Regions from separate parts of the Nocardioides cynanchi genome, predicted to be linked through region 1. Evidence: predicted binding sites of a transcription regulator. Region 1 holds the regulator's gene; each other region holds the start of a gene.
The links. The regulator LexA, encoded in region 1, represses DNA repair genes until DNA is damaged. The targets are predictions, from matches to a motif close to TCGAACANNTGTTCGA.
Positions count from the first base shown of each region.

Region 2: the regulator LexA is predicted to act here: its motif matches at 2,335-2,350, upstream of E3N83_RS07475 (DUF6504 family protein).
Region 3: the regulator LexA is predicted to act here: its motif matches at 2,666-2,681, upstream of E3N83_RS14895 (HNH endonuclease signature motif containing protein).

Region 1 is NZ_CP044344.1:2,407,712-2,412,167, forward strand. It holds gene E3N83_RS11590 (LysM peptidoglycan-binding domain-containing protein) at 1-566, opposite strand, end outside; gene E3N83_RS11595 (SDR family oxidoreductase) at 815-1,621, opposite strand; gene lexA (transcriptional repressor LexA) at 1,796-2,539, shown strand; gene E3N83_RS11605 (phosphatase PAP2 family protein) at 2,613-3,494, shown strand; gene E3N83_RS11610 (ATP-dependent DNA helicase) at 3,738-4,456, opposite strand, start outside.
Region 2 is NZ_CP044344.1:1,508,259-1,512,714, reverse strand. It holds gene E3N83_RS07500 (hypothetical protein) at 1-324, opposite strand, end outside; gene E3N83_RS07495 (SigE family RNA polymerase sigma factor) at 321-806, opposite strand; gene E3N83_RS07490 (ArsC/Spx/MgsR family protein) at 862-1,224, opposite strand; gene E3N83_RS07485 (YbaK/EbsC family protein) at 1,224-1,700, opposite strand; gene E3N83_RS07480 (hypothetical protein) at 1,729-2,268, shown strand; gene E3N83_RS07475 (DUF6504 family protein) at 2,431-2,814, shown strand; gene E3N83_RS07470 (SAV_6107 family HEPN domain-containing protein) at 2,818-3,327, shown strand; gene E3N83_RS07465 (DNA polymerase III subunit alpha) at 3,332-4,456, shown strand, end outside.
Region 3 is NZ_CP044344.1:3,091,791-3,096,246, reverse strand. It holds gene E3N83_RS14910 (SCO6745 family protein) at 89-922, shown strand; gene E3N83_RS14905 (Type 1 glutamine amidotransferase-like domain-containing protein) at 991-1,653, opposite strand; gene E3N83_RS14900 (DUF2510 domain-containing protein) at 1,973-2,362, opposite strand; gene E3N83_RS14895 (HNH endonuclease signature motif containing protein) at 2,695-3,945, shown strand; gene E3N83_RS14890 (3-hydroxyacyl-CoA dehydrogenase NAD-binding domain-containing protein) at 3,948-4,456, opposite strand, start outside.

The DNA.
Region 1 (4,456 bases):
CCGGCCTGGAGAGAGGCCGAGTCGAGGTGGTTGAGCGCCTCGATGTGGCTCATCATCGAGCGCACGTCACCACCGGCGGCCGCGGCGGACGAGATGTCCCACAGCGTCTGGCCGGGAGTCACCGTGACCACCGTGGTCTGCTCGGGGTGGTCGTTGGCGATCGAGGCCGATGCTGCCGCGAAGCCCAGGCCGAGCACCGCCACCACGGAGACGGTCAGCACGGCCAGGCGACCACGGCGGGTCAGCCGGAGCCCGCTGCGGCGCGGCTCGACGAGCTGGAGACGCTGGTCGTCACCGTCGTACTCCGCGGCGAAGAAGTCGTCGAGCCGGACCTGCCGGGTCTCGACTGGAGGCTCGACGAGCTCGAGCACGGGGCGGGTAGGCAGCACCCGGGTGACGACCGGCGCGCGCTCGCCGTCCGCGACGATCCGCAGCACCGGCCGGTCGGCCGGACCACCCACGGAGCAACCCGGCCCGCTCAGGGTGCGACGCGCGGTGGGACGCGGCGCAGAGGCGGGCGCCGGCTGCGTGAGCCGGCTGGTGCGGGTGGCGGTGCTGCTGCTCATCGGACCCTCCTGGGGAAGTGGACTGATCCCTGTCTAGTGGTGACCACCGACAGTCGCTCCCGCTGACGCTGGGGCCGGCGACCGGTGGTGGTCCGAACAGAGGTTCGTTCGAACACATGTACGACGTTAGATCAGGTGTTCGAACGATTTCAAGCGCGACACGAACAGACGTTCGACTGATTAGACACGTTGCCACGCCGCCGAGCGGTGAGCCAGGACCGGTTCGCGGTCCGAGAATCAGTCCTGCGTCACCGCTGGTCGGCGCGACGGGCGAGGGCGCGCCGACCGCGGGCGGCGAAGAGCCGGGCCGGCGGGCCGCCCAGCGACGGGGCCAGGGTGCTGGTACGGATCACCGCACCGCGCCAGCCCGGCAGGCTGCGGACGACCCGGCGCGACCCGAGCAGCGCCACCGCTGCGTCGGCGGTCTCGTCGGCGGTGAGGATCCTGCTGCCGGAGTGCACCAGCTGCGCGCCGAGGCCGCCCGCGTCCTGCCCGTCGAGCAGGGCGGTCTGGACGCCGTCGGGGCACAGCGCGTGCACCCGCACGCCGCGCGGCGTCTCGACCGCGACCGACATCGTGGCGGACACGATCGCAGCCTTGGTGGCGGCGTACACGGTGTAGCCCGGCACCGGCCCGAGCCCGGAGATCGAGGCGGTGTTGACGATGTCGCCCCGGCTCGCCTCCCCGGCGAACCCGGTGAACTCAGCCAGCGCGGCCCGCATCCCCCACAGGGTGCCGAGCAGGTTGACCTCGACCAGGCGACGTACCTGCTCGTCGTCGAGGCCCGCCAGCGTCCCGTCGTCGCCGACCCCCGCGTTGTTGAACCACGCGGTCAGCCGGCCGTGGTCGCGCGCCGTCGTGGCCACGAATCGGTGTGCGGCCGGGTCGCGGACGTCGTGCTCGAGGCCGACCGCCGCCCCGATCTCGTCGGCGGTACGACGTGCGCCGTCGCCGTCCACGTCGGTCACGAGCACGGCGTACCCCCGGCCCACCATCCGCTCGGCGATCGCCCGCCCGATGCCCCTGGCCGCTCCGGTCACCACACAGCTGTCCATGACCCGATCCAATCAGGGGGGCCTGGTCTCGACTTCGCTCGACCGCCGAGGGCGCTCGACCACCGAGTGCGCTCGACCACCGAGGTAATGCTCGGCCAACGGACTGCGCCGGGCGACACGCCCGTTCGAACAGGTGTTTGATTCCGGGGCGGTCGCCGCCGTACGGTTCGGTCCATGACGAAGAGCAGATCCCGACCGGTCGCCGCCAGCAAGGTCAGCGAGCTGCCCGACGGCCCGCCCGACGCGACCGGGCTCACGCCGCGGCAGACGCGGGTGCTGGTCGCGATCAAGGACTCCATCGAGCAGCGCGGCTACCCGCCCAGCATGCGCGAGATCGGGGAGAAGGTCGGGCTGACCAGCAGCTCGAGCGTCGCCCACCAGCTGCGGGTGCTGGAGGAGAAGGGGTTCCTCAAGCGCGATCCCAACCGCCCCCGTGCCCTCGAGGTCTTCCTTCCCGAGGTGCTCGCGGCGCGGCGCTCGATGGGCTCGGCTGCTGCCGAGGAGACGTCGTACGACGAGACCGGGGTCGGCGACGCGATGCCGGCCGCCACCTACGTGCCGATGATCGGCAGGATCGCGGCCGGTGGCCCGATCCTGGCCGAGCAGACCCTCGACGACGTCTTCCCGCTGCCCAAGCAGCTGGTCGGCGAGGGCACGCTGTTCATGCTGGAGGTCTCCGGCGACTCCATGGTCGAGGCCGCCATCTGCAGCGGCGACTACGTCGTGGTGCGCCAGGAGCAGACCGCCGAGAACGGCGACATCGTGGCCGCGCTGATCGACGGTGAGGCCACCGTGAAGACCTTCCAGCGCAAGGACGGCCACGTCTGGCTGCTCCCGCACAACCCGGCGTACGACCCGATCGACGGCACCCACGCCACGATCCTGGGCAAGGTCACCGCGGTCCTGCGACGTATCTGAGGGAATACGCCACGCTCTTGAAGCGTCGTAAGAGGGATGCACGTACGGTGCGCGACCTGAGAGAATGACGACGATGAGCGTGAGATCCAGCCTGCCTGCGATCGCCCGGGGGACCCTCCTCGGGCGTCGGGGCGTGCGCGAGATCGCGCTGATCGGCGGGCTCTACATCTTCTACTGCGTCACCCGGACCTTCGCCGAGGACAGCCTCGGCCCGGCCCAGGACCGCGCCGGCGACCTCTTCCACCTCGAGCGGGTGCTCCATCTGGACTGGGAGCACTCGATCAACAACTGGTTCGTCCAGCACCCGTGGGCGGCGGTGCCGGCCTGCTACTGGTACGCCGCCGCGCACTACGTGGTCACCCTGACCGTGCTGGTCTGGCTGTTCCGCAAGGGTGCCGCGCACTACTCCCCCGCCCGCTGGGTGCTGGTGGTCTCGTGCGTGATCGCCCTGGCCTGCTACCTCCTCCTGCCGACGGCCCCGCCACGGCTGGTCAGCGGGGGGTACGTCGACGTGCTCAGCCTGCACTCCGACGTCGGCTGGTGGAGCACCGACGCCTCGGCGCCCAAGGGGATGGGGCAGCTGACCAACGAGCTGGCCGCGTTCCCGAGCCTGCACGCCGGCTGGGCGCTCTGGGTGGCCCTGGTGATCCGCCGCAACTCCCAGAACCCGTGGCTCCGCGGCCTGGGCTGGCTGCACGCGTTCGTCACCGCGGCCGTGGTCGTCGGGACCGGCAACCACTGGATCCTCGACGTCTTCGTCGGCTGGGCGCTGGTGATCGTGGCGATGTGGCTGGTGGACCCGTGGTTCGCCGACCAGCGCGAGCGGGTGGCCGTGCGAGTGGCCTTCAACCCACGCCTGGCGACCGGGCCGACCGACCCCGTGGTGGGGCCGGTGATCGGGCCGGTCGCGGCCCGCGACCCCGAGCAGGCCCGTCGGCCCCGCGAGTCCACCTAGCCGGTCGCCCGCCCTCGGGCGTCGATATGGAACACCCTGTCGCGCTTCCCGACCCGACGAGACAGCGGATGTGGAACACCCTGTCGCGCTTCCCGGCCCGCCGTGGAACCGGATGTGCAACACCCTGATCCACTTTCACCTTCAGGGCCTGCGGTGAAGCAGAACACCCTGATCCACTTCCGCTCTCACCGCCACGGCTGAAACAGAACACCCCGATCCGGATCGGCGACGACGGCCGGCCCGTCACTCTCCCGCGGCCGCGCCGGAGTCGGCCGCCGCCAACCGGGCCAGCGCGGAGCGGACCAGGTCGCCGTCGTAGGTCGGCCACATCGGCGGCAGGCTGGCCCGCAGGAAGCTGCCGTAGCGGGCCGTTGCGAGCCGCGGGTCGAGCACCGCCACGACTCCACGGTCCGCGGTGGTCCGGATCAGCCGCCCGGTGCCCTGCGCCAGCAGCAGCGCGGCGTGGGTGGCGGCGACCTGCATGAACCCGTTGCGCCCCTCCCGGTCGGCGGCGCGCTGGCGGGCGCTCATCAGGGGGTCGTCGGGCCGGGGGAACGGGATCCGGTCGATGATCACCAGCTGACAGGTCTCACCGGGTACGTCGAGCCCCTGCCAGAGGCTCAGGGTGCCGAACAAGCTGGTGAACGGGTCCGAGACGAACTGGCGGGCCAGCTCCGGGAGCTGGGCGTCGCCCTGGGCCAGCGTGGTCAGGTGGGGCAGGCGTTCGCGGACCGCCTCGGCCGCGGTCTCGGCCGCGCGCCGGGAGCTGAAGAGCCCCAGGGTCCGGCCGTCCGCGGCGTCGACCAGCGAGACGATCTCGTCGAGCTGGGCCGGGCCGAGGCCGTCGCGCCCGGGCGGCGGCAGGTGCCGGGCGATGTAGAGGACGCCCTGCCGGGCGTAGTCGAACGGCGAGCCGACGTCGAGCCCGACCCACGGCAGCGCGGCCCCGCCGCCCCCCACGC
Region 2 (4,456 bases), 900 kb from region 1:
GTCGCGGGCGAGGACCTGCCCGTCGGGCAGGTCGGGCTCGGTCGCGCCGAAGGCCTCGGCGGAGGTGGCCAGCAGGTGCTGGGCGACGGTGTCGCCTCCGGCCGAGAAGCCCGGGTCGACCGCCGTGGCGGACCGGTCGGGAAGGCTGTGGAGGGCGACGGCACCCACCCCCAGGACGGCGGCGGTCGACAGCGCCACCGCACCGGACCGGAGGCGGCGCACCCGGTTGCCCCGGGCGATCGTGCTGCTCGGCGACGCGCGGAACGCGGGCTCGTCGCTGGAGACGTGCTCGCGGAGCAGGGTCTGCAGGTCGTGGTCGGTCATCGGGACTCCTCGTTGATGAGCTGCGGAAGGTGGTCGCGCAGGGTGGACAGGGCTCGTGCGGTCTGGCTCTTGACGGTGCCGTCGGCGATGCCGAGGGCGTCGGCCACCTCGAGGACCGAGAGCCCGTCGAGGTAGCGCAGGGCGACGATCGCCCGTTGCCGGGGTGGCAGCAGGGCGAGGGCGTCACCGACGTCGAGCGGGCACTCGTCGTGGGTGACGGCGTGATCGGGCATCAGGTCGGTCGGCGACTCGGGTGGTCGGCGGCGCAGATGGGTCAGGCACTCGTTGACCACGATCCTGCGGGTGTAGGCGTCCCGGGTCTCCTCGCGCACCCGCCACCACGCGGCGTACAGCTTGACGAAGGCGCGCTGGGTGAGGTCCTCGGCGGTCTGCCAGTCGTGCACGATGAGGTACGCCGTGCGGCGCAGCGCCGGGCCACGGCCGAGGAAGTACTCGGTGAAGTCCAGGTCTCGTCGGCTCACACCCTGACTACTCCGATCTGGTGGTCGAGGGTTCGCACGGCCGGCGGATATCTCCTCAGCCGCCCGCCTCGTGCTCGATCGCCCGGGCCACGGAGCCGGGGTCGCGGCCGATCACGGCAGTGCCGTCGGCCGCGGTGATGATCGGGCGCTGGAGCGCGCGGGGGTGGGCGGCCAGACCGTCGAGCCAGTCGCCCCGGTGGTCGGCGTCGCGGGGGAAGGCGAGGCCCTCCTCGGCCGCCTCCTTCTGCCGGGCGATGTCCCACGGCTCGAGCCCGAGCGCGGCCAGCACGCCCTCGAGCTCGGCGCGGGTGGGTGGGTCGTCGAGGTAGCGGCGGACGGTGTAGTCGACCCCCGCGGCGTCGAGATCGGCCAGCGCCACCCGGCACTTCGAGCAGGCCGGGTTGACCCAGATCTCCATCAGTCGACCTCGACCTCGGTCGCCCCCGTCATCGCCAGCAGCTCGTCGTACGTCGTGGAGAAGACGGCGGCCGGGTGGCCGGCGGCGGCCCAGATCACGTCGTACTGCCGGAGGGCGGTGTCGAGCCAGGTCGGCACCGGAGCGGGGTGGCCGATGGGGGAGACGCCGCCGATCACCTGGCCGGTGTGCTCCCGGACGAAGTCGGGAGCCGCCCGCTTCAGGCGGGGTACGCCGATCCGCTGCGCGGTGGCGTCGGTGTCGACCCGGTGCGCGCCCGAGGTCAGGATCAGGGCCGGCCCGGCCCCGGTGTCGAAGAGCAGGCTGTTGGCGATCGCGCCGACCTCGCAGCCCAGCGCCTCGGCGGCCAGGGCGGCGGTGTGGACCCGGTCTGGCAGGATGACGACGCGGCCCCCGCCTCCGCGGGCGGAGTGGGCCTCCTTGAACCTGAGAACGGCTGCAGGCTCCTGTTCGGGCATGCGGCGACCTTAGCCGGAAGGGGCGGGTGTGGATCGGCGACTGCCGGCGTCGGTGGGCCTGGCGATGCGTGCCGTCTGGGGCCTGGTCGGCATCATCGGGCTGACCGTGGTGCTGATGGCGGTCTTCTACACCTCGGTGATCGGCTCCTGGGCGCGCCGGCACGAGGGCGCCCGCGAGGCCTTCGCCCAAGGTGGCCGGGCCGGTCTGGAGCGGGCCGGGTTCGTCCCGCCCGCCTTCCTGCCGGTCGGGGCCACGATGTTCGTGGTGGCCGCGATGCTGGTGTGGGTGCTCACCGTGTTCTTCCGCGAGGGGCACCGCTGGGGCCAGCTCGGGCTGAGCGGCCTCGTGCTGGGCACGATCTTCGCCAGCGTGGCCCTCGGCTTCGTGCTGCGGCCACCCGCGGCGTTCGTGCTGCTCGCCCTGGTCTCCCTGGTGGTCGAGGCGGTGGCCGCGGCCTGCCTGTGGCACCGGGACACCCTCGACTACCTCTCCGACACCTGGGTCGACGACGCGGTGGACGGCCCGGTGGACGGCCCGGTGGACGGCGGGGTCGAGAGCCCGGTCTGAGGCTCGTCCACACCTGCTCGCCGACCCTCTTGCATTGTCGGCGGGGAGGTGTAACGTTCTCGTTGTTCGAACAGGTGTTCGATCATCCGACTCCGGCGAGGGCGACCTCGACCCCCGTCCTCGCCGGGTCGGATCCGCGGGGTCGGTCGAGGGGGAGACGGCATGAGGCGTTACGACGACCCGGTGGAGACCCGGATGGGTCAGGTGTCCGGCATGGAGGGTCCCGAGCAGTTCCTGTGGCGGGGCCGGTTGTGGAAGGTCCGCGCCGTGCTGGCGCACTGGGTGGAGACCGGTCCGTGGTGGCAGTCTCCCGGAGCCCGGGCGGTGATCGGCTCCGACGAGCCGCTGCCTGCCTCCGGGTCGGGCCAGGAGGTCGGCGGGGGAGACGGGCTCCGAGGCGTCGACCTGCTGGGAGAGCGCGAGCTGTGGCGGGTGGAGGCCGGCCGCGGCCCCGCGGATGGTCCCGACGGTGCGGGCGGGGGAGTCTTCGAGCTCGCCTTCGACTGGAGCGACGGGCGCTGGGCGCTCGTCGGCTGTGCGGACTAGCCGATGAGCGACCAGCGCCGTCGTGAGTCCGAGGAGAGCCCCTTCTCGCTGCCCGCGACCACCCACGCCTATCTCGCCCGGTCCGCCGAGTCGCTGAGCGAGGCGGTCCACGCCCCCGACGTCCCCACCCGCTATGCCTGCGCCCACGTGGCCGCGCTGCGAGCCGCGGCCGCGTTGCTGGCCGCCCGGGCTCGCCCGGCTCCGGCGCGTCGCCGCCCACAGAAGAACGCCTGGGTCCTGCTGGCCGAGGTCGCTCCCGAGCTGGCTGAGTGGGCGACCTTCTTCGCGGCCGGTGCCGCGAAGCGGGCCGCGGCCGAGGCGGGTTCCACCCGGGCGGTCAGCGAGCGCGAGGCCGACGACCTGGTGCGTGACGCCGACCGGTTCCTGACCCTGGTCGAGCAGGCGTTGGGGCTGGCGCCCCACCTGCCCTCTCACCTGTCGCCCCATCTGGTGGTCGTCCCGGGTCCGCCGGTCCGCCGCCCGGTCGCGCCCACCACCGTCCGCGCCGGCTAGCCGGATGGACCCCTTCGTCCACCTGCACGTCGCGTCCGGCTACTCCTTGCAGTACGGCGCCGCCCATCCGCACGTGCTCGTCGAGCGCGCGGCCGAGCAGGAGATGGACACCCTCGCCCTGACCGACCGCGACGGCACCTACGGCGCGGTCAAGCACGCCCTGGCCTGCCGGGCCGCGGGGATCCGGCCGGTGCTCGGCGTGGACCTCGCGGTCCGGCCGTGCTCCTCACCGGTCCAGGAGCGAGCGCTGCGAGCCTCTCGACACCAGGGCCCCCGCACCCCGGTCCGCGGCGGGGAGTTCCGCGACGACCGGCTGCTTCCGCGGGCCACGTTCCTGGCTCACGCCGGCCAGGCAGGCGGCCGGGCCGGCTGGGCCGCGATCTGCCGGCTGGTCTCGGCCACCCAGCTGAGCGGTGAGCGTGGCAAGCCGGTGGTCGACCTGTCGGTGATCGCCCCGTGGCTCGCGAGCGGTGACGTGGTGGTGCTGCTCGGCCCGACCTCCGAGGTCGGGGCCGCGCTGGCTCGGCGTCGTGACGACCTGGCCCACGCGGCGCTCGCCCCGTGGCTCGAGCTGGTCCCGCGCGACAACCTCCTGCTCGAGCTGGTCTCCCATCGGTTGGCCGGCCGCGGCGGGGAGTGGGGTCCGGGCACCACCCCGCACGCCGCCCGGATGGCCGGCTTCGCCCGGCGGGCCGGGCTGGGTGCGGTGCTGACCAACGCGGTGCGCTACGCCGACCGCCGCGACGCCCCGGTCGTCGACGTGCTCGACGCCGCCCGGCGGCTGGTCGCCCTCGACCGGCGTCATCTGGATCGCGGCAACGCCGAGGGCTTCTTGAAGTCCGGCAAGCAGATGCACGAGGTCGCCGAGGAGATCGCCCGGCTGGCCGGCCTCGGAGACAGCGACCGCGAGGCCGGCCTGCTGCTCGCCCGGACCCGGCAGGTCGCCGACCGCTGCGCCCTCGACCCGCGGGCCGACCTGGGGCTGGGGGAGGTCCACTTCCCGGAGTTCGACCTCTCCGGTGCCGGTTCCGGCGATCCCGGCCGGCAGCAAGCCGACCAGATCCTCCGGCACCGCTGCGAGTCGGGCATCGGCCGCCGCTACGGCTCGGCCCCCCGGCAACGCATCTGG
Region 3 (4,456 bases), 680 kb from region 1:
AGACGTGTCGGATGGCGGTGCGCCCGTTCGTCGTACTGGTGAGCGCCCCACCCACCGGGGCGCACCCCGACCACAGGAGATGATCTCGATGCCGCACCCGGAGCCCGTCGCTCGCCGCCTCTTCGAGCTCACCGAGCCGATCTCGCTGGTCAACTTCTTCTCCGAGGAGCCCAACCAGGCGATGGCAGCCCTGGGTTTCGGCAACTACTGGGACGGCTACTTCGCGGGCCGCTCCGCTCCCCTCGGCCGGGTCCCCGCCGAGGTGGTCCACGCGGCGTTCTACAACTTCGCCGACGGCGAGGTGGCCCGCCACATCCCGCAGGTCTGGGAGACCACGACCCCCGAGGCGGCGCACTGCGCACGCGAGCAGGGCTGCGTCGCGGCGCTCAACCGGATCCTGGGCGAGCTGGTCGGGACGGCCAGCCTCTCCCGCGCGGCCGACCTCCTCGCCCAGGCGTCGACCAGCGCCCCCACCGAGGGACGGGTGATGTACGCCGGGCTGCGCGCGCTTTCGATGCCCGAGGAGCCGGTGGCCAGGCTCTGGCACGCAGCCAACATGCTGCGCGAGCACCGCGGGGACGGCCACATCGCCGCCCTGGTCTCCGAGCAGGTCGGTGGCACCGAGTCGCATGTGCTCAGCGCCCTCGACATGGGCATCCACCCGGCCGAGACCTTCGGCAGGATCCACCATCTCCCGAAGGCCCGGCTCGCCGCGGTCATGGACGGACTGCGCGACCGCGGCCTCCTCGACGGCTCGGGTCACCTGACCGCTGCCGGGCGCGCGACCAAGGCCCGGATCGAGTCGTCGACCGACGCCCTGGCCGAGGCGCCGTACGACGCCCTGTCGCCGTCCGAGCTCGACGAGCTGGTCGCCTCGCTCGAGCCGATCTCACGGCGGCTCGCCGCCTCGGGGTCGGCATAGACCGCGGCCGGCCGAGGGTTGCGCCGCCTCCCTGGCGAGCAACCGAGGGCGTGGTTCCTCCACCACGACTAGGGCAGGAGCAGCCTCCAGCGGCCCTCGGAGACGACGTCGACGTGGTCGTCGTTCACGACGACCGCCGACTGGTCGTCGAGGACGTACGCCGGAACGCCGATCTCGCCGGCCCAGCGCTCGGCCTCGTCCATGGTGTTGTCCGGGAAGACGTCGAGGTGCGGGAAGATCGAGAAGTCGACGACGCCGAGGGTGCGGTCGTCCGGTGCGGACGGCCACGAGACGAAGTCGGCGCCGATCCGGGGCGTCATCACCATGCTGCCGGCGCTGACCCCCACCCAGACCGTGTCGGTCATCGCGGGCAGCAGATCGACCAGCCCCGACTCCCGCATCCAGTGGCACAGGTAGGTCGCATCGCCGCCGTCGACCAGCAGCACGTCGGCGTCGTGGACCCAGGAGACCCAGCGCTCCCTCTCTATCGTCGGCAGCGCCGTCAGCTCGAGGAGCCCCAGCGACCTCCACTCCAGGGAGGCCAGGCCACCCCACGGGGGCAGGCCGCTCACGAAGCCGCGCGCGGAGACCGGTCCGCACATCGGGTGGCCCCACTGGGCGGTGGGGATGCAGAGTGCGGTCGCGTCGGCCGTGGGCTTGCCCAACAGGTCGACCAGCGCTCGACGGATGCTGGCGTTCCTGACGCCTCCGGACGTGAGCAGGAGCTTCACGGTTTCCCCCTGGGTGGAGTTCGACGATCGGTGTGCGGCCGGACCCATTCTCGAGGCAACCGACGCCGGCTCCCGGTCGTGGCTCAGCCCTTCATCTGCTCAACGAACGTCGTACGTCGATTTCGACGCACCGTCAGGGCTTCTTTCGCCTCCTCGGCCGAACCGTGAGCGGACTGCGCGGACAGCGGTGTGGGCTCCGGCCCGAGCGTGCGTAGAGGACCCTCCACGCTGCAGTAGGCAGATGCCTTCGGGGAGGGGCGTGCCGAGCCAGCGGAGGATTGCCTGTCAATCGCTCGCAGCCACCCCGCAAACGCAGAGACTAGGAGAGCCGCTCGAAGACCAACGTTGCCTGAATCCGGTCACCGCCACCCAGGCCCTTGCTGCCCGAGGACGCAGTGGTGATGGTGTGTAGCCGGCAGCCGAGTGCGGCTTGGGCGTTGATCGCCTTCTCCAGCTCCGTTAGGTTTCCTGACCCGGTCCCTAAGAACTTCTCCTTCAAGATCACCTGGAGGACGACGTAGGTCGCGCTCTGCGCCGGACGCGGTTGGGAGCTGGCGACGAACCCGGCATCGACCTGCTGAACCACTCCGGCCGAGCCACCACCGGAGTCAGGTTGCGGCTGCTGAACATCATCGGTCCACCTCCCACCATCCCACCAGCGCTTCTTGCCAGCTCCATCGTCGTACCAGCCTGCTTGAGCGGTGCTCACATTTCCCTCGTCTCTGAAACTTCGAACGCTGGCTCGGCACACTACGCGCCGGCGGTCCGAGGATGAGCAGAATGCGAAAGGCAACGCTCGCTGGACGTTGGGCGGCGGAGGGTGGGAGCACTGGTCGCATGCAGTGATCACCCGACTCGCGGCAGGTGAGTGCGTTTCAGGGTGCTCGGGTGTCCGAATCACCCCGTGTCATCCTGACGCGCACGAGATTGCGAAACGTTCGCTCCGATGACGTGGACGCTTACGTCCGCATGCGGTGCGCTCCGGTCATGGGGGCCAGAAATGTGGTTGCATTCGAACACTTGTTCGATTAGACTCGCGGCATGAACTCGGGGCTCGCGGTCACCTCACCTACCGCGGAGCTCCATGCCTGCCTCGACAGACTCGCCACCATCGAGCCGAGCCGACTCGGCGATGAAGAGCAGGCACGCTTGCTGCTCGAGCTCAGCCGGGCCGAGTCGCGGCTGGCCGGGCTCAGGCTTGCCCTGCTCGCGGTCGCGGAGAAGGCGCAGACCGCCAGGCGGGCCGGCGCGGCCAGCACCGGTCAGTGGGCGGCCAGGCTCGTGCATGCCGACGGCGGCGACACCCAGCGACAGGTCGGTCTGGCCACCGGTCTCGACGGGCACGCGCCCACCCGGCGAGCTCTCTCCGAGGGCAAGATCTCACCGGCCCACGCCGAGGTGATCGTCCGCGCCGACCGGCAGCTGCCGGCGACGGTCTCGCCGGAGCAGCGCAGCGCGGTCGAGCGCTCGCTCCTGACCCGGGCCGAGACGCTGTCCCCCAGCTCGCTGCGCCGGGTCGCACGGCGGGCCCTGTCCGCGATCGAGCCCGACCGCGCGGTCGTCGATGCCCACGAGGACGCGATCCTGCGCGACGAGGAGGCCGAAGCCCGGGCCCGCACCCGCCTGTCGCTGCACGACGACCACGATGGCACGGTGTCGGGTCGCTTCACCGTCCCGACGCTACAGGGCCACCTGCTGCGCAAGATCCTGGAGACCGTGACCGCGCCACGCCGTGGTCGACTCGGCTCCTTGCTGGCTCAGTCTGGTGCGGCTCATGGAGTCCACACGGACTGGGACCATGCCCGCGGTACGGCGTTCTGCGAGCTGCTCGAGCACCTGCCCACCGACCACCTGCACCCCCGTACCGCGGCGACGGTGGTGGTGACCCTCGACGACGCCACCCTCCGCGGCGCCGTCGCCGCGGCCGGGCTCGACACCGGCGACAGCATCTCCTCCGGCGAGGCCCGGCGCCTGGCCTGTAACGCGGGCGTGATGCCTGCGGTGCTCGGTGGCCGGTCCGAGGTGCTCGACCTGGGCCGGCTCAAGCGGCTCTTCTCCCCGTCCCAGCGCATCGCGCTCGGCCTGCGGTTCAAGACCTGCGCGGCCGACGGGTGCGAGCGACCGTTCGCCTGGTGCGAGCTCCACCACCGACGACCATGGAGTAGGCAGGGGCCGACCGATCTGGCTGACGCGGTGCCGCTGTGCCACTTCCACCACCAGCGCATCCACGACACCGGCTTCGTCCATGCGTCACTGCCCGACGGCAGCGTCCGGTTCTCGCGGCGGAGGTGAGGTCAGGCCGGGAAGCCCTCACCCGTCGCCGCCAGGTCGCGCAGGTAGGCCGTCGGCCGGAACCGGTCGCCGTACGACGCGGCCAGCTCGTCGGCCCGGTCGAGGAACGCCGCCAGCCCGATCCGGCCGTCGGCCGCCTCGTAGCCGGTCATGAACTGGGCGGCGCCGCCGGTGTTGGCCGGGAAGCCGATCCCCATGATCGAGCCGATGTTCGCCGCCGCGGACGACTCGATGACGCCCTCCTCGAAGCACTTCGCGGTCTCGAGGGCCTCGGCGAAGAGCATCCGGTCCTTCACGTCGGCGAACGGCGGCTGCTCGGCCGCGGGCGGGAACGCCTCGGCCAGACCCGGCCAGAGGCCCTGCCGCCGGCCGTCGACATACTCGTAGAAGCCGGCGCCCTTGAGCCGCGACGGGCGGCCCAGCTCGATCATCTTCGCGACCACCGCGCCGCCGGGGTGCTCGACGTACGACGTGCCCTCGCGCTCGGCCGCGTCCTGGGCCGCCTTCGCGA